DNA from 4 places in the Streptomyces xingningensis genome. Region 2 is predicted to be linked to each of the others. Evidence: riboswitches for the same ligand, from Rfam matches in the RefSeq annotation. Region 2 holds a riboswitch; each other region holds the start of a gene.
The links. Region 2 has a riboswitch for cyclic di-AMP ahead of ABCR83_RS06715 (transglycosylase family protein). Riboswitches for the same ligand answer to the same signal wherever they lie in the genome.
Positions count from the first base shown of each region.

Region 1: another riboswitch for cyclic di-AMP. It lies ahead of ABCR83_RS09825 (C40 family peptidase); the one in region 2 lies ahead of ABCR83_RS06715 (transglycosylase family protein).
Region 3: another riboswitch for cyclic di-AMP. It lies ahead of ABCR83_RS16230 (M23 family metallopeptidase); the one in region 2 lies ahead of ABCR83_RS06715 (transglycosylase family protein).
Region 4: another riboswitch for cyclic di-AMP. It lies ahead of ABCR83_RS25640 (M23 family metallopeptidase); the one in region 2 lies ahead of ABCR83_RS06715 (transglycosylase family protein).

Region 1 covers NZ_JBDJPF010000013.1:73,603-80,665, forward strand. Annotated here, with positions in the region: gene ABCR83_RS09815 (TolB family protein) at 10-1,047, opposite strand; gene ABCR83_RS09820 (YchJ family protein) at 1,231-1,629, shown strand; gene ABCR83_RS09825 (C40 family peptidase) at 1,700-2,176, opposite strand; cyclic di-AMP (ydaO/yuaA leader) riboswitch at 2,182-2,334, opposite strand; gene ABCR83_RS09830 (endo alpha-1,4 polygalactosaminidase) at 2,511-3,551, opposite strand; gene ABCR83_RS09835 (carbohydrate-binding protein) at 3,890-4,837, shown strand; gene ABCR83_RS09840 (2OG-Fe dioxygenase family protein) at 4,891-5,619, opposite strand; gene ABCR83_RS09845 (DUF2334 domain-containing protein) at 5,836-6,615, shown strand; gene ABCR83_RS09850 (glycosyltransferase) at 6,612-7,063, shown strand, end outside.
Region 2 covers NZ_JBDJPF010000008.1:58,971-66,033, reverse strand. Annotated here, with positions in the region: gene ABCR83_RS06725 (cytochrome P450 family protein) at 1-646, shown strand, start outside; gene ABCR83_RS06720 (transglycosylase family protein) at 760-1,773, shown strand; cyclic di-AMP (ydaO/yuaA leader) riboswitch at 2,034-2,227, shown strand; gene ABCR83_RS06715 (transglycosylase family protein) at 2,232-2,969, shown strand; gene eno (phosphopyruvate hydratase) at 3,287-4,573, shown strand; gene ABCR83_RS06705 (FtsB family cell division protein) at 4,717-5,184, shown strand; gene ABCR83_RS06700 (DUF501 domain-containing protein) at 5,241-5,768, shown strand; gene ABCR83_RS06695 (Ppx/GppA phosphatase family protein) at 5,852-6,802, shown strand.
Region 3 covers NZ_JBDJPF010000027.1:34,156-41,218, forward strand. Annotated here, with positions in the region: gene ABCR83_RS16220 (DEAD/DEAH box helicase) at 1-1,413, shown strand, start outside; partial or broken gene ABCR83_RS16225 (SpoIIE family protein phosphatase) at 1,504-1,836, shown strand; cyclic di-AMP (ydaO/yuaA leader) riboswitch at 2,017-2,162, shown strand; gene ABCR83_RS16230 (M23 family metallopeptidase) at 2,174-3,235, shown strand; gene ABCR83_RS16235 (MFS transporter) at 3,349-4,836, shown strand; gene ABCR83_RS16240 (aldo/keto reductase) at 4,897-5,841, shown strand; gene ABCR83_RS16245 (hypothetical protein) at 5,903-6,211, opposite strand; gene ABCR83_RS16250 (MarR family transcriptional regulator) at 6,434-6,907, shown strand; gene ABCR83_RS16255 (nuclear transport factor 2 family protein) at 6,915-7,063, opposite strand, start outside.
Region 4 covers NZ_JBDJPF010000059.1:9,221-16,283, forward strand. Annotated here, with positions in the region: gene ABCR83_RS25625 (bifunctional acetate--CoA ligase family protein/GNAT family N-acetyltransferase) at 1-436, opposite strand, end outside; gene ABCR83_RS25630 (HPr family phosphocarrier protein) at 545-826, shown strand; gene ABCR83_RS25635 (GntR family transcriptional regulator) at 982-1,701, opposite strand; gene ABCR83_RS25640 (M23 family metallopeptidase) at 1,876-2,679, opposite strand; cyclic di-AMP (ydaO/yuaA leader) riboswitch at 2,693-2,849, opposite strand; gene ABCR83_RS25645 (M16 family metallopeptidase) at 3,053-4,420, opposite strand; gene ABCR83_RS25650 (M16 family metallopeptidase) at 4,456-5,829, opposite strand; gene ABCR83_RS25655 (DNA gyrase/topoisomerase IV subunit A) at 6,068-7,063, shown strand, end outside.

The DNA.
Region 1 (7,063 bases), on a different contig from region 2:
GGGATCCGTTCACCTCTGCGGTACGGGGATCCGCCAGAGCGAGGTCGGCCGGTCTTCTTCCCCGTCGTGTGACTCAAAGGCGATCCATTTGCCGTCGGGTGACCAACTGGGGGCGCCGTCATAGGACTTGTCGTTCTTGGTGACCTGGACCGGGCTCCCGCCCGCTGCGGGTATCACAAAGATCTGCGGCAGTTTGAGCCCGCCGACGGTGGAGGAGAAGACCACGGACTTTCCGTCGGGCGACCAGCTGGCATCGGTGTGCTCGCCCGCCCCGGCGACGAGCCGCCGCATCCCGCTGCCGTCCGCGTTCATGATGAAGAGCGACCAGGTGCCGTTGTCCTCTTCCTTGCGCTGGAAGACCAGCTTGTCTTCGCTGGGCGACCAGTTGGGCTGACGGTTGTCGGTGTGGGTGCCGGGCCCGTCCAGCAGCCGGGTCTGCCCGGAACCGTCCCGCCTGATCTTCCAGATGGAGCCGTAGGCGGTTTTGTCGCCGTCTTCGCGCTCCACGCTCTCCTGGAAGGAGATCCACTCCCCGTCCGGCGAGAAACTGGGCTCCAGATAGCCGGACTTGCCCTGGTGCTGGGTCACCCGGACCGGCTGCCCGCCCGGTTTCAGGGTCCACACCTCGTCATGGACCTCCCGGTCCCAGGCGAAGGTCACCCCGCGGGACGGGTGCCAGCTGCTGCCCGGCAGGTTCACCGCGGCCGTGTCGGCCTTGTCGAGCAGGGTGTCCGGTTTCCGGTCCGCCGCATCGGCGTCGAAGGGCAGGACGCGCAGCGCGGCGGCGTCCTTGTTGTAACCCCCCTGGAATTCGGTGAAGAGGAAGGTTTTGCCGTCCGGGGAGAAGGCAGGGTTCTGGACGCTGAGCTTCTCGCCCGCTCTGCGGAGCAGCTCGGCCCCGTCACCACGGGTCTCCGCCCGCTTGTGGGTGGGCTTGGACGGACTCGACGCTCTCGGCTCCGAATCGCTTTCGGCCTCGGACCGAACTTCGCATGCCGTCAGCACCAGGACGGCCAGGAACATGGAGGGAATCACACGACTGCGCACCGGAGTGACCCTAGTCGAGTCAACTCACGGGAAACAACGGCAACTTGAAGAACTTGAAGAACTCGGGAAACAGGCGAGGCCCTGTCGTATGACGTCGTATGACATGGGATCCGATATCCGGTTCGTACGCCATCCGGAAGGCCCGGTGCACGGTTCTGCGGGCGTCTTGGGCACAATCATCAGGTGTCCAAGAACAGCACCATCGGTCCCACCTCACCCTGCCCCTGCGGGCTCGACGCCGACTATGCGGAATGCTGCGGCAGTCTGCACAGCGGGCAGCGGCAGGCGGCCACCGCCGAGCGTCTGATGCGCTCGCGTTACAGCGCCTTTGTCGTCCACGATGCCGCGTATCTGCTCCGCACCTGGCATTCCAGCACCCGGCCGCCCGGCCTGGACTTCGATCCCGGGATGCGGTGGACCGGGCTCGACATCCTCGCCACCGGGGACGGCACGCCGTTCCACCACGAGGGCACCGTCGAATTCCGGGCCCATTTCCGTGCGCACGGAAAGTCGGACGCGCAGCACGAGCTCAGCCGTTTTGTGCGGGAAGACGGGAAGTGGGTCTACCTGGACGCCGCCTGACCGGCACTTCGGGGGCGGCCTCCTCCCGTGGGGAGGAGGCCGCCCCCGATGGCCGGGGAAGCGGCTTGGGTCAGCGGACCCGCCCGTACCAGACGTTGTTGGTCCAGATCTTCTCCAGCCGGACCTTCTTGCCGGTGCCCGGGGCGTGCCAGATCTTGCCACCCCCGGCGTAGATGCCCACGTGGTAGACGTAGCTGCCGGAGTGGAAGAACACCAGGTCGCCGACGCTGCGGGAGCCCCGGGACAGATGCCGGGTGGCGTTGTACTGGTCGGCGGCCACCCGCGGCAGCCGCTTGCCGGCCTTCTTGAAGGAATAGAGCGTCAGGCCCGAGCAGTCGAAGCGGTTGGGGCCGGTGGCACCCCACTGGTACGGGGAGCCCTGCTTGGACGCCGCCACCTTCACGGCCTTGGACCCGGGGGTCGCCGCCTGCGCATCGGCGGCCATGCCCGGCAGGAGAACGGATGCCGCGACGGTGGCGGCGGTGAGGGCCGATGCGGTTCCGGCCCGGGAGATGAGCGCGGGTATTCGAGGCAACGCAGAAGACATGCCAATAGCCCTTCGTCATCCGCCTGCGAAAGATGACCTGTCGGGTTCGGACTGGCGAAGTTGCCCGGCCACCGCTGTGGCTTCACCCCTAGAACCACCGCCATCGTGGTTCGTCGTGCCTGGGTCTCCCGCTCCTGCCGATCCAACGAATCAGTTCCGCATCCGGAGCGGCGGCAGGATTCGGCGTCCGCCCGGATCGCCCCGCCTCGGTGACGGGTGCTGTTGTTCGGTGCATGATCCTGCACCATCAACCGGCAAAATCCAGAGCGGAAATGGCAGTCTGTGAGGTTCTTCACGTTGGGCGGGGGCGGTTTCCCGCCCCCGCCGACGGGGTTCAGCAGGGACGGCGCCAGGCGTTCAGACCGAGCTTCTTCTGCATCGAACTGAGGTGAAGATTCTTGGCCATGTCACAGAACTCCCCTGGTGACAGGTCGTATTCGACATGGAATACGGCCTTGTTCGCCCGCACAAAGGGGGTGAGCTTGTCGCACTCCTCGTACTGCGCGCACTGCTCGTTGACTTCAAAGTCGAAGTCCTTCACCAGCTGCGGAATCTGATCCAGGTCGTTCTTGAGCCCGATGGCGAGTCCTCGCTCATGCGCCAGGCTCGCGACCATCCGGTTGTAGGCGAGCTGGTGCTCGCCGGTGAGCGGGAAATCCGTCTTGTTGCGGAACCCTTCGGTCAGATCCGGCTCAATCGCATCGAATCCCTTCTTTTTGCACATGTCAAAGCGCTTCGCCATGATCGGACGCAGGGCGTCGATGCGGCGGATGTCCAGCCACTTCTCCCCCTTCCATCCCTCGACGTCCGCCCCCAGCAACTCCCGGGGGAAGGAGCCATGGTCGGGGCGGAAGTCCTCATAGGCGCCCACATTGATGTAGCAAATGGCCTTCCGCTTCTTGCCGTGCAGCTGGTCGACGACCTTCGCATCGTTCTCGAAGCCGTCGATGTCATAGACGGGGACATCCACGGAGGTGTCGACCTTCCCGTCGAGCTGCCACTGCCAGGGAGTTCCCGGCCGGGGCTGCCAGCGACCGCCGGAGGCGGTGGTGGTGGGCGGCGCCGACGAGGGTCCGGCGGACGGCGAGCTCCCGCCGCGCGTCGGGGTGGCATGCCCCGGCTTCGGTGAAGTGTGCCCGGGCTTGGGCGATTTGCCGCCGGAGGCCAGGGGGGCGGCATGGCCGTCGGACTCCGCCGGTGCACTCGCGGCCGTCTCCGCCGCGTCGGCCGAGTCCGAGGAGTCCTTCGCTCCGTTGCAGCCCGCCAGCACCAACACCCCGGCCACGGCCAGCAGTCCGGCACGGGCGGGTACCCCGATGCCCCGGCGGCGACGCGCCGGGGGTATCGCATCCCCGTCAGAGGTTCGGTCTGCCATGGATTTTCTCCTTTTTTCGGTTTTCCGGCAGGCCAATGACACCCATGGACACCATGATGACCCACCCTGCGCACTTGTGATCAGCGCGCCACTGGGGCACACCGTAGACCACGTGTCGGGAGCGCGCTCAGTCAACTCCCGTGAAAGCAGAGTCATTCGGCGGCGAGTGACGGCATCCTGAGCCCCGGGTCACCTGGGACCGCTGAGCCCCTTGACGCGGAGGTAATTGTCATGGACATTGCCCCTGCTTGGGGTTCGGGCTCGCCATGGACCATCAGGCGTCCGACCCCGTGCTCCCACCCCCCGCCGTACCCACCGTTCGGTCCCGGAGGAGCCAGATGAACAGACATCGGACCCCCTTGGTCGCCCTGCTGCTCTGCGCACTCGCCGCCCTGGGGATCGCCCCCGCCACCGCACACCCCGGCCCTGCCGCGGGCCACCCCGCCGGCCCGCCCGTCGTCCGCACCCCCGACCCCGATGCCCCGCACACCGGCATCGTGACCGGAGCCCGCGAGCCGGGCCGCTCCCCCGCTCGCGAACGGGCGGTCCGCGCCTTCGAGGAGAGCCGGCGCTCCCAACGCGAGGCCCAGGCGGGCCACTTGGACATATCCGCCAATATCACCCACAACTGGTGGGGAGTCTTCCCCCAGCCGGGCACTCACGACGGCATCATGGCCACCCACACCGTCGACCCCGGCTACCGGGTCACCGACGCGGAGAACTTCACCTACGCGCCCACCACCAAGGCCCAGAACTCCTGCATGGAGATCGTCACCTCCTACTGGAACAGCGGCGACGAGATCTGGGCCTGGGACTGGTGCGGCTCCCCCGGCGGGCCCGCCAAGATCCTGGCGATCGACTCGGACTTCCTGGCCAAGTACACCGCGGGCAGCGGCGGACCGTACGCCTACACCGTGCAGCTGGTGCGTGACGACGCGGCCGCCAACACCTGGTCCGGGTATCTGTACAACCACCGCACCGCCGCCTGGGACCTGCTCTACCGCCAGTCCGGCACCGACCAGAGCGGTCTGAACCACGGCTGGGACATGTTCGAGATCTATGCCAGCCCCGACCCCGCCACCGGCGTCGGCTACTACTGCACCGAGGCGCGCAACACCGTCTTCGACAGCAGCGCCATCCGGCTCCGCCACGGCGGTGCCTGGAAGCCCGCGAGCCCGTCCGACTCGCCGTGGACCGAGACCAACCCCGACGGCGGCGCCTTCCTCTGCCCCGAGCTGAAGTTCATCCAGGCCGGGGCGGACGACCACTGGACCGTGCGCCAGTAGCAGGCCCGATCCGGGGTGCCCCCGCGAAGGGGCCGCGCGGGCACCCCGGATGGTCACCCGCCGGGGAAGTAGGGGAAGTAGTCGATGAGCATCATGTCGCGTATGCCCTCCCGGACCCCCGACGCGGGCCGGATCGGGGTGACGCCGTGCAGCACCCGCCGGTCGTCCAGGACGATCGTCTCCCACTGCCCGGTGAGCAGCGCCTTGTGCACCGGGTTGCGCTCGAGGTCGTAGAGGCTCGACTCGGCCCCCTCCACGCCCTCCCGTCCGATCAGCACCTGGGCCACATAGCAGTGGCCGTCCCGGTGGATGCCCTCGGGGGCGGGATGGCCCTCGGCATCCGGGGTGGCGATGACCCGGATCTGGTGGATGCCACAGGAGTCGATGCCCGCGCGCGGACCGGGGAGCCGGTCTCGCAGGGTGCGGACGACCGTGTGCAGCGCGGCCGAGGACGCGATGGATCCGCGCAGCGGGGCGAACATGCGGTCCACGCCGCCGTGCACCGCGTTCACCGTCTCCTCCTGGAAGAAGGCGGCATGCGGCAGCAGTTCCAACCGGTCGGCCAGGATCCGGAATCTGCTGTACCGGCGGAAGCGGTAGGGCCTGGAGGCGCCCAGGTGGGCATCGGCGGGCAGATCGCGCCAGGACTCGGTGAACTCGGCGACCGATTTCCCCGGCAGCCGCTCAAGCGCGGCCGTCAGCAGACCGGTCCCGAACTGGACAAAGGGCTCGGACGGAGCGTGCGGGTGCCGGGCGGGCACATCCGGTGATACTGGGTTCATGGGTTTCCTTGCCTTCGGACGAGCTGTGGTACGGCGGCCCGCGCGCAACGGGCCCGCAGGGACAACCGGATGGCTCCTGGCGAGGGCACCGTGCGCCGCACGTGAGACAGCACCTCCCGAACTTCCGCATCACCAGCCTCTGTTGTCACATCAACAACTCCCCCCATTGATCATTTCAAAACCTCTGCATCATTCACGTAGGGAAGGAACTCCCCGGTGCGCGGTGACAACGACAGCGACAGCGACGGTGCGTTGGTGGTCTCCGTCCACGACATCGCGTCCTGGAGCCTGGAGCAGAGCCGATGCTGGGTGAACGATCTGGACGCCAGGGGCGTGCCCGCGACCTTGCTGCTGGTGCCGGGCGCCTGGCGCGGCCCGGGCCTGCCCGACGATCCGGCACTGGTGGACTGGGCCCACGACGCACAGCGGCGCGGCCATGAACTTGCGCTGCACGGATACACCCACCAGGGCGTGCCCGGCGGCTCCCTGCCGCGCCGGTGGACGAACACCGTACTGGCCCGCGGCTGCGCCGAGTTCGCCGCGCTCGGCCAGCAGGCGGCGCGCGTCCGGCTGGAGCACGGGCTGGCCGCACTCGCCTCCGTGGGCATCACGCCACGGGGCTTCACCCCGCCGGGCTGGCTCGCCTCCCCGGGCACCGTGGCGGCGCTGCGCGCCCTCGGCCTGGAGTACACCACCAGCCAGCTGGCGGTGCACGACCTGCGCACCGGGATCCCGCACCGCATGGTGGCGCTCTCCCACCGGCCGGGCGGTCTCGGGGAGCGTTCCGGCGCCCGGCTGATGCGGGTGGCGGCCCGCCGGTGGGCCGCCCGCGGCACCCGGTTCCGCATCGCCCTGCACCCCGCCGACCTGGCCCGGCCGGGGCTGCGCGACTGCACGCTGGAGGCCATCGACACCGCGCTGGCGGCCGGGGCCCGCCCGTGCACCTATGCCGCGTGGGTGTGTTCGCGCCGGGCGCCACACGGCGGCCCCGGATGAGGATCGTCCAGCTCGCCAACTTCTACGCGCCGTCCTCCGGCGGTCTGCGCACCACCCTGGACGCGCTCGGCCGGGGCTATGCCGCCGCGGGCCACGAGCGGATCCTCGTGGTGCCGGGGCGCCGTTACTCCTGCCTGCGCGGCGACGGGCCGGGGCTGCGGATGACCCTGCCCGGCCTGCCCATGGGCGGCGGCTACCGGCTGCTGCTCTCTCCCCGGGCGCTGCGCCGCCTGCTGGACCGGCTGGCACCGGACTCGGTCGAGGTCTCGGACAAGCTCACCCTGGTGCACTCCGCGGGCTGGGCCAGGGCACGGGGCGTACGGTCGGTGCTGTTCTCCCACGAGCGGATCGACGCCATCCTGGCTCCCCGGCTGCCGGGCTGGGTGCCGCTGCGGCCGCTGGCCGACGGGTGGAACCGCCGACTGGCCAAGGCCTTCGACGCCATCGT
Region 2 (7,063 bases):
CAAGCGTGAGTCCCTGGGGGGAGAAGGGGGCGAGGACCTCATCTCCGGTCTCATCCGGGCCAGCGACCACGGCGAGCACCTGACCGAGAACGAGGCCGCGGCCATGGCCTTCATCCTGCTCTTCGCCGGCTTCGAGACCACCGTGAACCTCATCGGCAACGGCACCTATGCGCTGCTGCGCAACTCCGGGCAGCGCGAGCTCCTGCAGCACGCGCTCGACCGGGGCGACGAGAGCCTGCTCGCCACCGGCGTGGAGGAACTGCTGCGCTACGACGGCCCGGTGGAGCTGGCGACCTGGCGGTTCGCGACCCAGGACCTGACGATCGGCGGGCAGCGCATCGCCGAGGGCGACCCGGTGCTCGTCGTCCTCGCCGCGGCCGACCGCGACCCCGAACGGTTCGCCGAACCGGATACCCTCGACCTCGCCCGGCGTGACAATCAGCACCTCGGCTACGGGCACGGAATCCACTACTGCCTGGGCGCTCCGCTCGCCCGGCTGGAGGGCCGGACGGCACTCGCGACCCTGCTGCGCCGCCTCCCCGACCTGCGGTTGGCCGTCCGGCCGGAGGAACTGCGTTGGCGTGGCGGGCTCATCATGCGGGGGCTGCGCACGCTGCCGGTCGAGTTCACCCCACGAACCGGATGACTGTACGTCAACTCGGCTTTATCGCCCCGTGACTCCGGCTACACCGGGTTGTGACTCCCGGAGCCCGTCGCTATGTTCGACGGTCATATCAGCCGCCAACGAGAGGTCATCAGATGCGTTCCGGGACAGGCCGACATCGTCGGCCCCGTCAGATACCCGCCGTTGTGGTCGCCGCGGGGGTGACGGGTGCCGGCATCGCCATGCCGTTGTTCGCCGCCACCGGCGCCACCGCCGCCGACGCCGCGACCTGGGACCGCGTCGCCCAGTGCGAGAGCGGCGGGCTGTGGAGCGCCGACAACGGCGACGGGTTCTACGGCGGGTTGCAGATGACGCGTCAGATGTGGGAGGCGAACGGCGGTACGTCCTATGCGCCGCAGCCCGACATGGCCAGTCGCGCCCAGCAGATCGCCGTCGCCGAGCGGATCCTCCAGGCCCGCGGACCGTATGCCTGGCCCAGCTGCGCGATCGGTTCCGGCCTGGCCGCGAACGGGCCGACGCCGGAGGTGAATCCGGGTTCGACCCAGGCGCCCGAGCTGGCGCCGGCCCATCGGGCCGAGCCCGGACACCCGGCGCCCGCACCCCCCTCGTCCGCCTCCGGGACCCCGAACCCCGATGGGACCCCGAACCCCGATGGGGCCTCCGGTTCCGGTGCGTCAAAGCCCGGCAAGTCCACGCCGCAGCAGCCCGCCGAACAGCAGGGCGACCAGCCCGAGGGCAAGCACCGCAAGCCCCCGGCGGCGGACCCGGTGACTCCGCCCGCCGGTACCCCCTCGGCGGACCCCGCCCCGGCCCAGGGGCACACGCCCGGCGGCACCGGCGCGGACCCGGGCGGCAGCGCACCGTCGGACCCGGGCGCCGGGGCGGGCGCGGGCGCGGGGACGGGCAAGCACCGTGCCGAGCCGCCGCGTTCGGGCGCGGACCGCGCCTCGCGCGGTGGTACGGAAGCCCGTACGGGCACGCCGGAGGCGGGCGACTACACCGTGCGCCCCGGTGACAATCTGTCAGCCATCGCACAGGAGGAGTCCGTCGAGGGCGGCTGGCACAAGCTCTACCGAGACAACCAAAAGGCCGTCGGATCCGATCCGGACCTCATCCACCCTGGTCAGCAACTCGAACTGAAGAAGTAGCGGGACGGTTTGAGTCGAATGTCCGTTCCTGTGGAAAGTGAGACATGGGTCTCGTTGACAACGGCTCAAATGGCACCGTCCGGAATTCGATTAACCGCCTCCCACCTGCGAAAACAGCAGGTTACGGAGGGGTGTGAAGTCAGTCGGTGGCTGAAAAGGAGGGTTTGAACACCTCGGCCGCCTGTGCTTAACGTCGTCACCGCTCGCCACCGCGAGCACCACGGTCGTCACGCCGAATCCTGCCAACGACCGAGGGAGTCGTCGCGCAAGCGCCGTAGGCAGGAGCGGGGGAACCAAGGTAGGGCGCCGTAACGGACCGTCAGTCGCGATCGTGGATCGCCGACCGGACGAGCCGGGACGGCTAGGGGTGAAGCCGAGCACGCGCAAGCCGCTCGGCCGGGCAACTCACGTCCGAACCCGACAGCTCACCTCGTAGGCGCCGGTGAGGAAACCGACTTATGTCCAAGGGCAAGCATCGTCGTCCGAACAAGGCCGTCCGCATCGCCACGCTGGCCGGTGTCACCGGTGCCGCTGTCGCGGCCCCGCTGATGGCCGCCACGTCTGCCCACGCCGCTTCCGTGGTCACCTGGGACAAGGTCGCCCAGTGTGAGTCCGGCGGCAACTGGTCCATCAACACCGGTAACGGCTACTACGGTGGCCTGCAGTTCTCGCAGTCCTCCTGGGAGGCCATGGGCGGCACCAGCTACGCCCCGCGCGCCGACCTGGCGTCCAAGAGCCAGCAGATCGCCGTCGCCGAGAAGCTCCTCGCCGCGCAGGGTCCCGGTGCCTGGGGCTGCGCCGGTGAGGGCGGCCTGACCTCCGGCGGCCCGGCCGCCGATGTCGACACCTCCGGTTCGTCCTCGAAGAAGTCCTCGGGCTCCAGCGAGCGCGGCACCTCCACCAAGAGCCACGCCGACCGCAGCGAGCGCCAGTCCGCGCCGAAGCACGCCGCCCCGAAGGCGGACGACGGCGACGACGAGACCCCGGCCCCGCGCCAGGCCGCGCCCAAGCACGCCGCCCCGAAGACCGTGAAGATGGGCGACGGCGAGTACCAGGTCAAGGAAGGCGACACCCTCGCCAAGATCGCCGAGGCCAAGAAGGTCAAGGGCGGCTGGGAGAAGCTCTACGACCGCAACAAGGACATCGTGGACAACGCCGACCTCATCTACCCGGGCCAGAAGCTGCACCTCAGCTGACCCGGGAGACCCCTGCCCTCACGTGTGAGCAGGATCGCCCCGCTCCGATGCGTCTACCCCCGAGCCGCATCGGAGCGGGGCTCCGCCATGTTTGCGATCCGCCATGTTTGTGAAGGGTGCGGGATGTTTGTGAAGGGTGCGGGCGCGCGAAGCGCACCCGCTTCTTCGCTCAGCGAACACAACGGCTGACCATTCCTCCCGTGATCTCGGCGTTTGTGCCATTTTTCGGTTTGGGCGGCGGTCCGGCGGCGGGCGGAGCCTCCGGGGCCCGTTAGGCTCGTGCTGCAGAACTCCAGACACCCACGAAGGAGACCCTCGTGCCGTCCATCGACGTCGTCGTAGCTCGCGAGATCCTCGACTCGCGAGGCAACCCCACGGTCGAGGTCGAGGTCGGCCTCGACGACGGCTCCACCGGCCGTGCCGCCGTGCCGTCCGGTGCCTCGACCGGCGCCTTCGAAGCCATCGAGCTCCGTGACGGTGACCCGAACCGTTACCTGGGCAAGGGCGTGGAGAAGGCCGTGCTCGCCGTCATCGAGCAGATCGGTCCGGAGCTGGTCGGCTATGACGCCACCGAGCAGCGCCTGATCGACCAGGCGATGTTCGACCTGGACGCCACCGAGAACAAGGGCTCGCTCGGCGCCAACGCCATCCTGGGCGTCTCCCTGGCCGTCGCGCACGCCGCCTCCGAGGCCTCGGACCTGCCGCTCTTCCGCTACCTCGGCGGCCCCAACGCGCACCTGCTGCCCGTTCCGATGATGAACATCCTCAACGGCGGCTCGCACGCCGATTCCAATGTGGACATTCAGGAGTTCATGATCGCGCCGATCGGCGCGGAGTCCTTCTCCGAGGCGCTGCGCTGGGGCACCGAGGTCTACCACACCCTCAAGAAGGTGCTGAAGGGCCGCGGCCTGTCCACCGGCCTCGGCGACGAGGGCGGCTTCGCCCCGAACCTCGGCTCCAACCGCGAGGCCCTCGACCTCATCCTCGAGGCCATCAAGGAGGCCGGTTACACCCCCGGCCAGGACATCGCGCTGGCGCTGGACGTCGCCGCCTCCGAGTTCTACAAGGACGGCGTCTACACCTTCGAGGGCAAGAGCCGCACCGCCGCCGAGATGACCGAGTACTACGCGGAGCTCGTCGCCGCGTACCCGCTGGTCTCCATCGAGGACCCGCTGTTCGAGGACGACTGGGACGGCTGGAAGACCATCACCGAGAAGCTCGGCGACCAGGTCCAGCTCGTCGGTGACGACCTGTTCGTCACCAACCCCGAGCGCCTCGGCCGTGGCATCGAGGAGGGCGCCGCCAACGCCCTGCTGGTCAAGGTCAACCAGATCGGTTCGCTCACCGAGACCCTCGACGCCGTCGAGCTGGCCCAGCGCAACGGCTTCAAGTGCATGATGTCCCACCGCTCCGGCGAGACCGAGGACGTCACCATCGCCGACCTGGCCGTTGCCACCAACTGCGGCCAGATCAAGACCGGCGCCCCGGCCCGCTCCGAGCGCGTCGCCAAGTACAACCAGCTGCTGCGCATCGAGGAGATCCTCGACGACGCGGCGGTGTATGCCGGTCGCAGCGCCTTTCCGCGGTTTCGCTCTGCGAACTAGACAAGCGCAGCGCTCTGCGAACCAGCAAGTGCTTCAAGGGCTGACAAACCCGGCGTAAGCCTCACCACGTCCTCGGCCACGGTCCCGTACCGTGGCCGAGGACGACTTTGCGCGTCCGCAACCGGACCCCAAGGGGAGGCGATGTGGCGGCGGAACGGTTCTCCACCGCGACCAGACTCAAGGCACTCGGCTCGGTGCTCGTACAGGGGCCGAAGGCCGGGGGTCGGCGCATCCGGCCGCCGCGCCGGAGCCGGCTGACCGGGCGTGCCGCGCTGCTGGCGCTGGTCGTCTGCTCGCTGATCGTCGCCCTCGCCTATCCCATGCGGCAGTGGGTCACCCAGCGTTCGGACATCGACGACCAGCGGCGGCAGACCGACCGCGCCCGTGAGCAGGTCAAGCGACTGCGCGAGCAGAAGGCCCGGCTGGAGGACCCGGCGTACATCGAGCAGTTGGCGCGGGAGCACCTGCACTATGTACGCCCCGGCGAGACCGGCTACACCGTGGTGGACGGCAGCGGGGCCGCCCGGCGGCCGAAGGACCAGGGCGCGGCCGACCGGCCGTGGTACAGCAACCTCTGGGACGGTGTGGACGTGTCGGACGGCCGCCACTGACGTCGTATCACCGATCACCGATCCGCCCATTCGAGAAGACGAACACGAGCGAGCACATGGACACCCCTCCTCCGAAGACCGAGCCCACCGAGCCGACGGACGCGGATGTCGTCGCGTTCCAGGCCCAACTGGGGCGCCCGCCGCGCGGCCTGCGCGCGATCGCGCACCGCTGCCCGTGCGGCAACCCCGATGTCGTCGAGACGCAGCCACGGCTGGAGGACGGCACTCCGTTTCCGACGCTCTATTACCTGACGTGTCCCCGGGCGTCCTCGGCGATCGGGACGCTGGAGGCCGAGGGGGTCATGAAGGAGATGACCGCCCGGCTGCAGAGTGACCCGGAGCTCGCTGCCGCCTACCGCGCGGCGCACGAGGACTACATCCGGCGGCGGGACGCGATCGAGGTCCTGGAGGGCTTTCCCAGCGCCGGCGGGATGCCGGACCGGGTGAAGTGCCTGCATGTGCTGGTCGGGCACTCGCTGGCGGCGGGCCCCGGGGTGAACCCGCTGGGGGACGAGGCGATCGCGATGCTGCCGGAGTGGTGGCGCAAGGGGCCCTGTGTGAGCCCGGGTGGGGACGAGGGGTAGCGGACCGGTAGGTTCCCGAGTCCGTCCCTTCCGTTCCGTCTCCGTCCGTTTCCGATGCCCCCACGACGACTGCTGGAGAGCGCATGACCCGCGTGGCCGCGATTGACTGCGGTACCAATTCGATCCGTCTGCTGGTGGCGGACCTCGATCCGGTTACCGGTGAACTCGCCGAGCTGGACCGGCGGATGACGATCGTCCGGCTCGGGCAGGACGTGGACCGTACCGGGCGTCTCGCGCCCGAGGCCCTGGACCGTACCTTCGCGGCGTGCCGGGAGTACGCCGGGGTGATCCGGGAACTGGGGGCCGAGCGCACCCGGTTCGTGGCCACCTCCGCGTCCCGCGACGCCGAGAACCGGGCGGACTTTGTGCGCGGAGTGGTGGCGATCCTGGGGGTGAAGCCCGAGGTGATCACCGGGGACCAGGAGGCGGAATTCTCCTTCACCGGCGCGACCAAGGAGCTTTCGGGCCGGGACGACTTCGCCAAGCCCTATCTGGTGGTGGACATCGGCGGCGGCTCGACGGAGTTCGTGCTCGGCGACGACCGGGTGCGGGCGGCGCGCAGCGTGGACGTGGGCTGTGTCCGGATGACGGAGCGTCACCTGGTGCGGGACGGCAAGGTCACCGATCCGCCGACGCCCGGTCAGATCGCGGCGATAAGGGCCGATGTCGAGGCGGCGCTGGACGTGGCCGGGGAGACCGTGCCGCTGGGCCGGGCCCATACGCTGGTGGGCCTGGCGGGGTCGGTGACCACGGTCGCGGCGATCGCGCTGGGGCTCGCCGAGTACGACTGGACGGCGATCCACCATGCGCGGATCCCGTTCGAGCGGGTCCGGGAGATCACCGCCGAGCTGCTCGCCGCCACCCATGAGCAGCGGGCGGCGATCCCCGTGATGCACCCCGGGCGGGTGGATGTGATCGGTGCGGGGGCGCTCGTCCTGCAGTGTGTGATGGAGCGGACGGGGGCGCGGGAGGTCGTGGTGAGCGAGCACGACATCCTGGACGGGATCGCCTGGAGCGTTGTGATGGGGGATTGATCCGTCCCGGCGAGGGGGTCCGGCCGGGGGTCCGGGGGTTGTCCCCCGGGTGAGGGGGCCTCGACGGGATCGCTTGGAGCGTCGCCTGAGGTGGCGCTCCGGGACGGCGTGGAAAAAAGTTCGTGAAATCCTTCACATGAAAAACCGGCCGCGGGGCCCCGGAAGCGGGCCCTGGTGCGCCCATCCGGGCGGCGAGGGGCTCGTGCGGGCGGGACCGGCCTGGTTCAAGCGGGTTGCAGCGGTGGGCGCGGCGGCCGGGAA
Region 3 (7,063 bases), on a different contig from region 2:
CGCTCCCGTGGCGCCCAGCCGTCGGGCCGCCGTCCCGCACCCGTCCAGGGTGAGTTCGAGACGCCCGTCGCCACCACCCCTGCCCTTCCGCCGACCGACTCCTTCGCCGCGCTGGACATGCCGGACGCCCTGCTGGCCACCCTGACCCGGGAGGGCGTCACCGAGCCCTTCCCGATCCAGGCCGCGACCCTGCCCAACTCGCTGGCCGGCCGGGACGTCCTCGGCCGCGGCCGCACCGGCTCCGGCAAGACCCTGGCCTTCGGCCTGGCGCTGCTCGCCCGCACCGCGGGCCGCCGCGCGGAGCCCCGGCGGCCGCTCGCGCTGGTCCTGGTCCCCACCCGGGAGCTGGCCCAGCAGGTCACCGACTCGCTCACCCCGTACGCGACCGGGGTGCGGCTGCGCATGACCACCGTGGTCGGCGGCATGTCCATCGGCCGCCAGGCCAACGCGCTCGCCCGGGGCGCGGAGGTGCTGGTCGCCACGCCCGGCCGGCTCGCCGACCTCATCCAGCGCGGCGACTGCGCGCTCGGCGACGTGGCGATCACCGTCCTCGACGAGGCCGACCAGATGGCCGACATGGGCTTCCTGCCGCAGGTCACCCGGCTGCTGGACCAGGTCGCCCCGAAGGGCCAGCGGATGCTGTTCTCGGCGACCCTGGACCGCAACGTCGACCGCCTGGTGCGCCGCTTCCTCACCGACCCGGTGACCCACTCGGTGGACGCGTCCGTCGGCGCGGTCGCCACCATGGACCACCACCTGATCCATGTCATGGACGACAGCTCCAAGCGGGCCGCGGTGACCCGGATCGCGGCCCGCGAGGGACGCGTGATCATGTTCGTCGACACCAAGCGCGGCGCGGACCGGCTGGCCAAGCGGCTGCTGTCGGAGGGCGTCCGGGCCGCCGCACTGCACGGCGGCAAGAGCCAGCCGCAGCGCAACCGCACCCTGGAGCAGTTCCGCACCGATCAGGTCACCGCACTCATCGCGACCAATGTCGCGGCGCGCGGGATCCATATCGACGGCCTCGACCTGGTGGTCAACATCGACCCGCCGGTGGACCACAAGGACTACCTGCACCGTGGTGGCCGCACCGCCCGCGCGGGCGAGTCCGGCACGGTCGTCACGCTCGTACTCCCCGAGCAGCGGCGGGAGATGACCCGGATGATGGCCACGGCGAAGATCACCCCCAATGTCGCCCGGGTCAAGCCGGAGGACGCGGAGCTCGCCCGCATCACGGGCGCGCGCGAGCCGAGCGGGGTGCCGGTGGTCATCGCCCCGCCCGCGCCCCGCCCCGCCCCGGCGGCCACCCGCACCCGGACGTCCGCCAACGGCCCGTCGCGCGGCCGGGGTTCGAGCGGCAGGCGCCCCCGGCCCCGTCGGCGGTCCGCGGCCCCCAGCCCGTCCGCCGACTAGGAGTGTCCGGATGGGCCGGCACCGGCCCATCGGGACACCCCCGGGGCCACCGTCCTGCGCCTGGCCAACCGAGGCCATCCGCCACCCCTGTTGCTCCACCCGGACGGCTCCGCCGGCGAGGCGCGGCCGTGCTCGCCCGCGCCGCCGCTCGGCCTGGGGGAGTTGGGGGAGCGGCCGGACCAGGTGGAGGAATGAGACTTCCCGCCGGGGACCACCCTGCTCCTCTGCGCCGACGGGGTCACCGAGGCCCGGGACGCCCGGGGTGTCTTCTACCAGCCCCAGGAACGGCTGGGCGGGCGGCAGTTCAAGAGTCCGGACACGCTCCTCGACCGCCTGACGGCGGACGTCGCCCTCATGCGGGCGGTCGGACGGCGGATGACATGGCCGTGTTGGCGATCCGGCGCGGCGACGGTCCGCACTTGATCAAAAGGTAGCCGGGGCCGAAAAGCGGCCGGCGAGCACCTGATGGGCAATCAAGCGGAATCGTTCCAAGGACTTGCCAAGTGGCCGATGGATTCACGCTTTCGGCTTGGAATCCACCCTGCCTGTCTATTAACGTTCGATAACGTAGTGCGGTCGTCAACCGTCGCAAGAGACGGCACCGCATTGCCGTCGCCGAATCCCGCCACACGACACGCAAGGGAACCGGGGAACCACCAACCCTGGGGTGCATCGGGCCGTCCGGCCCGTAGGAGACCTTCCTGCTCCGAACCCGTCAGCTAACCCGGTAGGCGAGAAGGAAGGAAAGGAGAGCGCCTCCGTGGCGTCCAACAGGTCTATCTCCGTTGACAGTTCACCTGACAGTTCATCTGATGCGCCCTACCGGGGTGAGCCGTGGGGTGAGGGCGACCCCGAGGCGGACGCCGAGGGGCCCTCGGTTCGCGGCAGGCACCGGGTTCCCAAGCAGCGCGGCGGCTCGATGGCCCGCAGCGGCGCGGTGCTCGGCGTCGGGATGATCGCGGCGGTCGGCGCGGGCGGCCTGGCGAGTGCCCAGGAACGCCCGGCGGCGGCGATATCCGTGCCGGACCCGACCGGAGAGTCCCCTTCCGACGACGCCGACGACGCGGCCGCCCCCGCCGAGGAGGCCGTCCAGGACGCTCAGGATGCCCGGGACGCCGGGGAGGCGCTGCGCGCCCGCATCCTCCAACAGGCCGAGTTCCAGCGGACATCCGCCCTGGACGCCACCGATGCCGCCGACGCCGCCGGGCACCGGGCGCAGGAGCGGGCGGCGGCGGACGCCCGGCGGATGGCGGCCGCCGCGCAGACCGCGGCACAGCAGGCCGCCACGCAGCAGGCCGCCCACCCGGCCAAGCCGAAGCCCCACCACCCGCACCCCACCACCCAGCCCAAGCAGCACGCGACGCATTCGACACACTCGACGCACTCGACGCACTCGACAAAGAGTTCGAGCAAGCAGCATCACCACGGCAGGTACACCCTCCCCGTCGCCTCCTACACCCTCACCGCCGGCTTCGGCCAGTCGGGACACCGCTGGGTGCACCGCCACACCGGCGAGGACTTCGCCGCCCCGACCGGCACCCCGGTCCGGGCCGTGGGCGGCGGCCGGGTCACCCACGCCGGGTGGGCGGGCGCCTATGGCTACCGCATAGTGCTGCGCCTGGACGACGGCACCGAACTGTGGTTCTGCCACCTGTCGTCGATGGTCGTCACCTCCGGCAAGGTCGCCGCCGGCACCGTCATCGGCCGCGTCGGGGCCACCGGCAATGTCACGGGCCCGCACCTGCACCTGGAGGTCCGACCGGGTGGCGGCCACCCGATCGATCCACTGCCCTGGCTGCGAGCGCGGGGGCTCCGCCCGTAGTACGCGGGAGGGCGGGGGCTCGCGGCGCCAACCGCGCGCCGCGCCCTCCGCCCGCACCCCCATTCCGGAAATTTGCCGCGAATGTTCCGAGCGCGATCGGGAACTCAGACAATGTGACGACCGCGACCATCAGCACCTCCGTGCCCGCGCGCCTGGACCGGCTGCCGTGGTCACGCTGGCATTGGACCGTGGTGATCGGGCTCGGCACGGTCTGGATCCTGGACGGCCTGGAAGTCACGGTGGTCGGCAACATCGCCGGCCGCCTCTCCGAGCGGGGCAGCGGTCTGGTCATCACCGGCGCCCAGGTCACCGGCCTGGCGGCGGCGCTCTATGTCGCGGGCGCCTGCACGGGCGCCCTCTTCTTCGGCAGGCTGACCGACCGCTTCGGCCGCAAGCGGCTCTTCATGGTCACCCTCGCCGTCTATCTGAGTGCCACCGCGCTGACCGCGCTCTCGTTCTCCTCCTGGTGGTTCTTCGCCTTCCGCTTCCTCACCGGCTTCGGCATCGGCGGCGAGTACGCGGCCATCAACTCGGCCGTCGACGAGCTGATCCCGGCCCGCTACCGGGGCCGGGTCGACCTGATCATCAACGGCAGCTTCTGGATCGGCGCCATCGCGGGTTCGCTGCTGTCGATACTCCTGCTCGACACCGCCATCTTTCCGGAGAACCTCGGCTGGCGGCTGACCTTCGGGCTGGGCGTGATCCTCGGGCTGGTCATCCTGCTGGTGCGCCGCCAGGTGCCGGAGAGCCCGCGCTGGCTCTTCATCCACGGCCGGGACGAGGAGGCCGAAGAGCTGGTCGACCAGATCGAGGAGCGCATCGAGGCCGAGAAGGGCACCGCCCTGCCGCCCGCCCAGGGCAGGATCACCATCCGCCAGCGCAAGAGCACCGGCTTCCGCGACATCGCCCGTACCGTCTTCACCGACTACCGGCGGCGGGCGGTCCTGGGGCTCGCCCTCTTCATCGGCCAGGCGTTCCTCTACAACGCGATCACCTTTGGCTTCGGGGAGATCCTGCACAAGTTCTACGGTGTCTCGACCTCCCACACCGGCTACTTCTTCGCGGTCATAGCGGTGGGCAACTTCCTCGGCCCCCTCTTTCTCGGAAAGTTGTTCGACACGGTGGGCCGGCGCATCATGATCTCCTCGACCTTCCTGCTGTCGGGCGTCCTGCTGTTTGTGACCGCCGGGCTCTTCGGCGGGCACCATCTGAACGCCACCACCCTGACCGCCTGCTGGGCCGTGGTCCTCTTCTTCGCCTCGGCCGGCGCGAGCAGCGCGTACCTCACGGTCTCCGAGGTGTTCCCCACCGAGACCCGGGCCATGGCCATTGCCTTCTTCTACGCCATCGGCACGGCGGCGGGCGGGATCAGCGGTCCGCTGCTCTTCTCCGACCTGACCAGCAGCGGCGTCGTCGGCGACACGGTCCTGGCCTTCCAGATCGGCGCCACCCTGATGTGCCTGGCCGGAGTGGTCGCCGCCTTCCTGGCCGTCCGGGCCGAGGGCCGCTCCCTGGAGGACATCGCCGCACCACTGTCCGTCCACCCGGACCCACTGCCCGCCCCGGCCCCGATCCCGCCCTCCAGCCCGTCCGGTGTGTGAGGGCGGCGCGACGCCGATATCGACTGGCGGCTCCGGCGTACGCGATCAACCATGGGAGCCATGACCGACAAGTACCGCAAGATCGGCGCCCTGTCCGTCCACCCGCTCGCCCTCGGCGGCAATGTCTTCGGCTGGACCGCCGACGAACCGCAGTCCTTCGCCGTCCTCGACGCCTATGCGGAAGCCGGCGGCAACTTCATAGACACCGCGGACGTCTACGCCGCCTGGGTCCCCGGCAATTCCGGCGGCGAGTCCGAGACCGTCATCGGCAACTGGTGCGCGGCCCGCGGCAATCGCGCCGAGGTCGTCATCGCCACCAAGGTCGGAGCGGGCTTCCCGGAGAAGCGCGGCCTGTCCGCCCAGGCCATCCGAACCGGGCTCGAGGACTCCCTGCGCCGCCTGCGCACCGACTACATCGACCTCTACTACACCCACTACGACGACCCGTCGGTGCCGGTCGAGGAGTACATCGCCACCCTCGACACCCTGGTGAAGGAGGGCAAGGTCCGCGAGATCGGCGCCTCCAATGTCCCGGCCGAACGCCTCGCCCGGGCCCTGGAGTTCTCCGACTCCGCGGGCCTCGCCAAGTACGTCGCCATCCAGCCCCACTACAACCTGGTGTCCCGCGACACCTATGAGGGCGAGCTCGCCGCCGTCGCCGCCCGGCACGGCCTCGCCGCCGTCCCGTACTGGGCCCTGGCCTCGGGCTTCCTCACCGGCAAGTACCGCCCGGGCACGGCCGTGGACAGCGCCCGCGCCGAGGGCGCGGGCAAATACCTGGAGACGGACCGCGGCCGCCGGGTGCTGCAGGCGCTCGACGAGGTGGCCGCCGCACACTCCGCGGAGCTCGCCACCGTCGCCCTGGCCTGGCTCGCCGCACAGCCCACGGTGGCCACCCCGCTCGCCAGCGCGCGCACGGTGGAACAGCTGCCGCCGCTGCTCGCGGTGGCCGGCCTCGAGCTGACCGGCGCCGAACTGACGCGCCTCACCGAGGCGTCGGAGTAACGACCGGGTCGTACGCGGACCGATGGGTACGTCCGTCCGCGTACGCACCCACCGGCACGGGTCAGGCCTTGCGCTCCACGGCCCACGAGGCGAGCGCGACCGTACCGGCCACGGCGAACACCGACGGCCAGGGGCCCAGCTTCTTGGCCAACGGGTGCGACCCGGCGAACGCCGCCACATACAGCCCGGTCAGCGCCGCCGCCCTCCCGGTCCCCGCCTTCGCCGCCCACTGCCGCGCCGCCACCGTCCCGGCGGCCGCCAGCGCCACCCCGCCCAGCGGCCGCCTCTTGGTCCACCGCGCCACGCCATATCCGCCGACGAGCCCGCCGGCGGCCACCATGGATGCCGGAATCTCCGTCACTTTCGCCATTGCAGCAACCTCCGCATCAAGAGACACGCTGTCTCCGAGGCTACTGAGGCTAACGCGACCGCCCGCGCGGCGCGGGCGCCCCCAACGCCCCCGTCGGTGCGAGGAGTTCACCCGCCGACCCGGGGAGCCAAGCCCGGGACCCCGCCTTCACGCTAGACTCACTCGACCATCGATCCTCTCGACTACCGACATAATCGACATCTGCGGCCTGGAGGCGACACCATGAACGACCGGGACCCCGCGCTCCGGCTGGTGCATCTGCTGCGAGCGATCATGATGGAGCTCGACATCTTCGGCGCCGAGTTCGCCGACGACAACGGCCTGCATCCCACCGACGTACGCGCCCTGATCAACCTCCTGGACGCCGGCCGGGCCGGCATCGAGGCCACCCCCGGCTGGCTCGGCCGGGAACTCGGCCTGAACTCGGCCTCCACCACCGCCCTGGTCGACCGGCTGGAGCGGCTCCGCCTGGTCCGCCGGGAGCGTGACACCATCGACCGGCGCCGAGTGCTGCTGACCGTCGAGGACCGGGCGATCGACATGGGCTGGGCGTACTTCAAGCCGCTGGTCGATGAAATGCTGGACGCCATGGGCGCCTTCGACGACGCCGAGCTGGCGACCGTACGCCGCTTCCTGCTGAGCATGAGCGATGTGGTCACCGCGGGGCGGGAAGCCCGCCGGGGGGACGCCCGGTAGGCCCGTGCTACCCGGCGTTCGCCACAATCGGCGGCTCCCCCTTGACCCATGCGATGTTCAACACCATCCGCCGCATCCGCCACCCCGCCCCGGTCCGGACGAACTCGGCCTCGGCATAACCGCCGGAGACGAACACCCGGTCCCCGCCGCCCTCCT
Region 4 (7,063 bases), on a different contig from region 2:
CGGTGAAGCGTCCGATGCCCCGCTCGCGCGCGACGGCCGCGATGTGCTCGAGCAGCACGGAGGCGACGCCGCGGCCCTGATGGGCGTCCTGCACCAGAAAGGCGACCTCCGCCTGCACGGCCGCATCGGCGCGGGCCCCGGCGGGGAGGCGGTCATAGCGCACGGTCGCGATGAACTCACCGCCGACGACGGCGGCCAGGCCCACCCGGTCCACATAGTCGTGGTGGGTGAAGCGGTGCAGGTCACGGTCGGACAGCCGGGGGTGGGGCGCGAAGAAGCGGTAGTACTTGGACTCGTCCGAGACCTGTTCGTAGAAGTCGACCAGGCGCTGCACATCGTCGGGGGTGATGGGGCGGATCTGGGCGGTGCCACCGTCGCGCAGCACCACATCGGCTTCCCAGTGGGCCGGGTAGGCGTGCTCTGGCGGCGTCTGCATGAGGTCAGCGTACGGCCGGGGACCGACAGCACGGGGCGCTGCGCCGGAGCACCACGCACCCCGTGAGACACTGGTCTAGACAACCAATTCGACTTGAAGGGCAACACCATGGTTGAGCGCCGCGTAAACGTCGGCTGGGCCGAGGGGCTGCACGCCCGCCCGGCGTCGATCTTCGTCCGTGCGGCGACTGCTGCCGGCGTCCCCGTGACGATCGCCAAGGCCGACGGCAGCCCCGTCAACGCCGGGTCCATGCTGGCCGTGCTGGGCCTGGGCGCCCAGGGCGGCGAGGAGATCGTGCTGGCCAGCGAGGCGGACGGCGCCGAGGCTGCGCTCGACCGGCTGGCGAAGCTGGTCGCCGAGGGGCTCGAGGAGCTTCCGGAGACCGTCTGAGCCGACGGCCCGCAACGGGGCCGTGGCAGCCCCGGTCGGGGCCGCCGCGGCCCCGTTGTGCTGTTGTGCTGTTGCCGCGCACCATGCGCGCGGCTACCCGGCCGGGAACCGCCACAATTCCCGGCCGGTCTTTATCAAGGAATAGCGCCCGTTTGTTAAGAACGAGCGCTCGCCGTGTTTACAGGCCGTTTCCGGCCCTGCTCGCCGACTCCCCCGGCCGGCCGCCACAACCTGAATTCCCCGGGAAAACGCCCGGCGCGCGCGGCGGCGAGCGCCCGCGCCCGTTCCGCGTCCCTTCTGGCGATGGCGTCGACGAGGGCTCCGTGCGCCTCCCAGGTCTCCACCGGGCGCGCGGGCGGCTCGGCCGCGTACACCCAGGCGATCTTGCGCCGCAGCTGGGTGAGGAGCGCGGCGAGGCTGGGGCTGCCGCAGGCCTGGGCGAGCGTCTCGTCGAACCAGTCGCCGAGCGGGCACAGCTCGCCGGTCCGCCCGGTGCGGGCGCGCTCCCGGCCGAGCCTCACCAACCCCCGCAGAACCTTCAGGTGCGCCTCGGTGCGGCGCTGTGCGGCCCGGGCCGCGCCCAGCGGTTCGAGCAGGGCACGCACATCGAGCAGATCGGCCGCCTCCTGCCGGGTGGGTTCCGCGACACAGGCGCCCGCATGCCGACGGGTGACCACAAAGCCCTCGGACGCGAGGGTGCGCAGAGCCTCACGCACCGGCACCCGGGAGACGCCGTAGCGACGGGCCAGCAGGTCCTCGATGAGCCGGGCGCCGGGCGGGAAGGTCCCGGCGACGATGTCGTCACGGATCGCCGTGCACACGGCGTGCGCGGAAATCCCGCGGCCCTCGTGCACCGCTTCGCCAGCACCATTCACGAGCCGTCCCGCATGGACGAACCTCCGCTGCTCAGAGAACTCGGCCGACTCTATTGCAATCACGTGCGATTTCCGATGGCCCCGGAGATCCCAGGGATATTTTTGGCCATGCGCGAAGGCCCCGGCCAAGGGGCCGGGGCCTTCGCGAAGTGTGGCATGGGGCCTGGATGTCGACTAGATGTCGACGCCGTGCGCGCGCAGATAGGCGACCGGGTCGATGTCCGAGCCGTAGGTCGGAGCCGTACGCGCCTCGAAGTGCAGATGCGGGCCGGTGACATTGCCGGTGGCGCCCGAGAGGCCGATCTGCTCGCCGGGGGTCACCGTCTGGCCGACGGAGACGCCGATGGACGACAGATGGCCGTACTGGGTGTAGGTGCCGTCGGCCATCTTGATCACGATGTTGTTGCCGTAGGCGCCGCCCCAGCCGGCCTCGACCACGGTGCCCGCGCCCACCGCGTGCACGGAAGTGCCCGACTCGGCATGGAAGTCGACACCGGTGTGGCTGCCGGAGGACCACAGTCCGCTGGTCGCCTGGTAGGCGGTGGAGACATAGGAGCCGTCGATCGGCAGCACAAAGGTGTTGAGGCGCTTGCGCTCCTCCTCGCGGGCGGCACGCTCCTTGGCGGCGCGCTCGGCGTCCGCCTTCCGCTTGGCCTCGTCCGCGCGCTTCTTGAGCAGCGCCGCCTGCCTCTTGGCGGCCACCTCCGCCTGGTGCCTCGCCTCGGCCTGGTCGGCGGCCCCGCGCTGGGTGTCGGCCTGCGCACCGACGTTCTGGGCCACGTCGTCGGTGATGACAATGGCCTGGGTCAGGCCGGTGTCCTCGTGAAGCGGAGAGTCGTCGGAGGCCGCGAAGGCCGGAGCGGCGACGCCGACGGCCACACCCGTGGCGGTGAGGGTGGCTATGCCCGCTATGTTGGCGCTGACGCGCACGGCACGGCTCGGACGACGGTGTTTCCCGGTAGGACGGGTGAACGCCATAAGCGCGGCTGATCCTTTCCTTCCCTCTCGCCTACCGGGTTAGCTGACGGGTTCGGAGCAGGAAGGTCTCCTACGGAGCCCTCCGGAGAGGGGCCCGATTCACCCCAGGGAACAAGTGGTTCCCCGGCTCCCCTGGCTCGCGCCGTACGGGGACTCGGCGATGGCTGCCCGGGGCCGCGGGTGCGGCTCCGATCTGACGGACTGCCGCACAGAAGCTAATCGGCGTCAGATTCGAACGGCAAACGGAACCACGATTTAGTGACACACGCCACAGGGATGGCGTGCAACCGCCGTGCCCACATCGGGCATATGGGAGGCGCAGGAGCCTCCATGGCCCCTGCGCCTCCCTGTCCGTCCGGCCCTTGAGCCTCCGTCAGGCGGAGCTGACCGTCACCTCTCCGATCCCCAGCGCCTTGACGGGCTCCAGGATCTCGGAGGCGTCACCGACGAGCACCGTCACCAGACGGCCGGCCGGGAAGGCGCTGACGACGGCCGCGGTGGCCTCCACGGTGCCGGTCTCCGCGAGGCGTTCGTACAGCCGGGCCTGGAAGTCGTCCGGCAGGTGCTGCTCGACCTGGTCGGCGAGGGTGCCCGCGACGGCCGCCGCCGTCTCGTACTTCAGCGGGGCGACGCCGACGAGGTTCTGCACGGCGACATCGCGCTCGGCGTCCGTCAGGCCCTCGGCCGCGACGGTGCGCAGCACCGCCCACAGGTCCTCCAGCGCCGGGCCGGTGTTCGGGGTGTCCACCGATCCGCTGATGGCGAGCATCGCGGCACCCGTGGAATCGGGGGCGGAGCGCAGCACTTGGGCGTAGGCCCGCACGCCGTAGGTGTAGCCCTTCTCCTCGCGCAGCACCCGGTCCAGCCGGGAGGTGAGGGTGCCGCCCAGGCAGTAGGTGCCGAGCACCTGGGCGGGCCAGACCCGCTCGTGCCGGTCGGCGCCGATCCGGCCGATGAGCAGTTGGGTCTGCACTGCGCCGGGGCGGTCGACGATCAGGACCCGGCCGGTGTCGTCGGCGGTGACCGGTGGCACGGGCCGGGGCTCGGCGGTGGAGCCGGTCCAGGCGCCGAGCGAGTCGGCCAGGGCCTGGTCGAGGTCCACGCCCGTGAAGTCGCCGACGATGACGGCGGTCGCGGTGGCGGGGCGGACGTGCGCCTCGTAGAAGGCCCGCACGGAGGCGGCGTCGATGTGCTCGACGGTCTCCTCGGTGCCCTGGCGGGGGCGCGACATCCGCGAGTCGGCCGGGAAGAGCTCCGCGGACAGCGCCATGGCCGCCCGGCGGGCGGGGTTGGCCAGCTCGTGCGGGATCTCATCCAGGCGGTTGCGGACGAGGCGCTCGATCTCGTTGTCCGGGAAGGCGGGGGCGCGCAGGGCGTCGGCCAGCAGGCCGAGGGCCTTGGGCAGCCGGGAGGCCGGGACCTCCAGGGAGACCCGGACGCCGGGGTGGTCGGCGTGGGCGTCGAGGGTGGCGCCACAGCGCTCCAGCTCGGCGGTGAAGTCCTCGGCGCTGAGCTTGTCGGTGCCTTCGGAGAAGGCCCGCGCCATGATCGTGGCCACGCCGTCGAGCCCGGCGGGTTCGGCGTCCAGGGGGGCGTCCAGGATGACCTCGACGGCGACCACCTGCTGGCCGGGGCGGTGGCAGCGCAGCAGGGTGAGGCCGTTGGGCAGTTGTGCGCGCTCGGGGGCCGGGAAGGCCCAGGGGGTCGCGGCGCCCGGCTGTGGCCGGGGGTGGAACTCCATCGCTGGGCTGGTGGTGCCTGCGGCTACGGCGTCGCTCACTGGGCCGTCTCCTCTTCCTGTGCGTTCTCGGCGGCGGCGCCGGGGGCTTCGGCGGCGGTGTCCGCGCCGGAGGCCGGCTCGTAGACCAGCACGGCGCGGTTGTCGGGGTGCAGGCGGTCCTTGGCGACGGCCTGCACCTCCTCGAGGGTGATGTCCAGGATGCGCCGGACCGCGGTGAGGGCGAGCTGCGGGTCGCCGAACAGCACGGCGAACCGGCACAGTTCATCGGCCCGGCCGCTGACGGTGGCGAGCCGGTCCAGCCACTCGCGCTCCAGCTGGGCCTGGGCCCGCTCCATCTCCTGCGGGGTCGGGCCCTCCAGCGCGAAGCGGGCCAGCTCCTCGTCGACGGCCGCCTCGATGGCGGGCACCTCCACCCCGGCCGAGGCCTTGACGTCCAGCCAGCCCAGCGAGGGGGCACCGGCCAGGCGCAGCATGCCGAAGCCGGCCGCGACGGCCGTGCGGTCGTGCCGGACCAGGCGGTTGTGCAGGCGGGAGGACTCGCCACCGCCGAGGATGGTCAGAGCGAGGTCGGCGGCGTCGGCCTCGCGGCCGCCGTCGTGCGGGAGGCGGTAGGCGGCCATCAGCGCGCGGGAGGGGACCTCCTCGCGCACCACCTCGCGCAGCTGCCCGCCGATGGTGTCCGGGAGGGAGCCGTCGCGCGGGGGCTGCTTGCGGTCATGGGCGGGAATGGAGCCGAAGTACTTCTCGATCCAGGCGAGCGTCTGCTCGGTGTCGATGTCGCCGACGACCGCGAGAACGGCGTTGCCCGGGGCGTAGTACGTGCGGAAGAAGGCGCGCGCGTCCTCCAGGGAGGTGGCGTCCAGATCGGCCATCGAGCCGATCGGGGTGTGGTGGTAGGGGTGGCCCTCGGGGTAGGCCAGGGCCGTCAGCCTTTCGAAGGCCGTGCCGTAGGGCACGTTGTCGTAGCGCTGGCGGCGCTCGTTCTTGACGACGTCGCGCTGGTTCTCCATGGACTCCTCGTCCAGCGCGGTGAGCAGGGAGCCCATCCGGTCGGCCTCGAGCCACAGGGCCAGCTCCACCTGGTGGGCGGGCATGGTCTCGAAGTAGTTGGTGCGCTCGAAGCTGGTGGTGCCGTTGAGCGAACCGCCGGCGCCCTGCACCAGCTCGAAGTGACCGTTGCCCTTGACCTGGGCCGAGCCCTGGAACATGAGGTGCTCGAAGAGGTGGGCGAGGCCGGTGCGCCCCTTGACCTCGTGGCGCGAGCCGACGTCGTACCAGAGGCAGACGGCGGCGACCGGGGTCAGATGATCCTCCGAGAGCACCACCCGCAGGCCATTGGCCAGGCGGTGCTCAGTCGCTGTCAGGCCGCCGGTGCCGGCCTGTTGCGTGGCCGTGTGACCCATGGGCATGTACGTCCCTTCGATCGCTGTGGGATCCCGTGCCGACTCGCGATGGCTCGCGATGTCCGGCGTGATGAAGACTGGTGTCACTGTATGCAAGCGCACTGACATTCCGCGAAGTTCCCGACCCGGTGCGCTCTTGCGGACGGGTCGCGGTCGGGGTTGTCGGTGAGGCGGTCCACAATGGACCGCGTCATTGAGAGTCCGCCCCCCGCCTCGGCAATCGATCGAAGGAGCCGCAGCCGCGATGGCCCGCCGCAGCACGAAGACCCCGCCGCCGCCGGAAGACTTCGAGGAGCGCATCCTCGACATCGACGTCGTCGACGAGATGCAGGGCTCCTACCTCGAGTACGCCTACTCGGTCATCTACTCGCGGGCCCTGCCCGATGCCCGCGACGGGCTCAAGCCCGTGCACCGCCGCATTCTCTACCAGATGAACGAGATGGGGCTGCGGCCGGAGCGGCCGTATGTGAAGTGTGCCCGGGTTGTCGGCGAGGTGATGGGCAAGCTCCACCCGCACGGCGACGCCTCGATCTACGACGCCCTGGTGCGCCTGGCGCAGCCCTTCTCGCAGCGGGTGCCGCTGGTCGACGGGCACGGCAACTTCGGCTCGCTGGGCAATGACGACCCGCCCGCCGCGATGCGGTACACCGAAGCCAGGATGGCCCCGGCGACCTCGCTGATGACCGAGTCGATCGACGAGGACACGGTCGATTTCGCCCCGAACTACGACGGCAGCGAGCGGGAGCCGGTGACCCTCCCGGCCGCGTACCCCAACCTGCTGGTCAACGGCACCTCCGGGATCGCGGTCGGCATGGCGACCAATATGCCGCCGCACAACCTGGGCGAGGTCGTCGCCGCCGCCCGGCACCTGATCAGGCATCCGGGCGCCGACCTCGACACTCTGATGAAGTACATCCCGGGCCCCGATCTGCCCACCGGTGGGCGGATCGTGGGGCTGAGCGGAATCCGTGAGGCCTATGAGACGGGCCGCGGCACCTTCCGGATCCGCGCCACCGTCTCCGTGGAGGATGTCACCGCCCGCCGCAAGGGGCTGGTGGTCACGGAGCTCCCCTTCACGGTCGGCCCGGAAAAGGTGATCTCCAAGATCAAGGAGCTGGTCGGCGCCAAGAAGCTCCAGGGCATCGCCGATGTGAAGGACCTCACCGACCGCGCCCACGGCCTGCGGCTGGTCATCGAGGTCAAGAACGGCTTCATCCCGGAGGCCGTGCTGGAGCAGCTC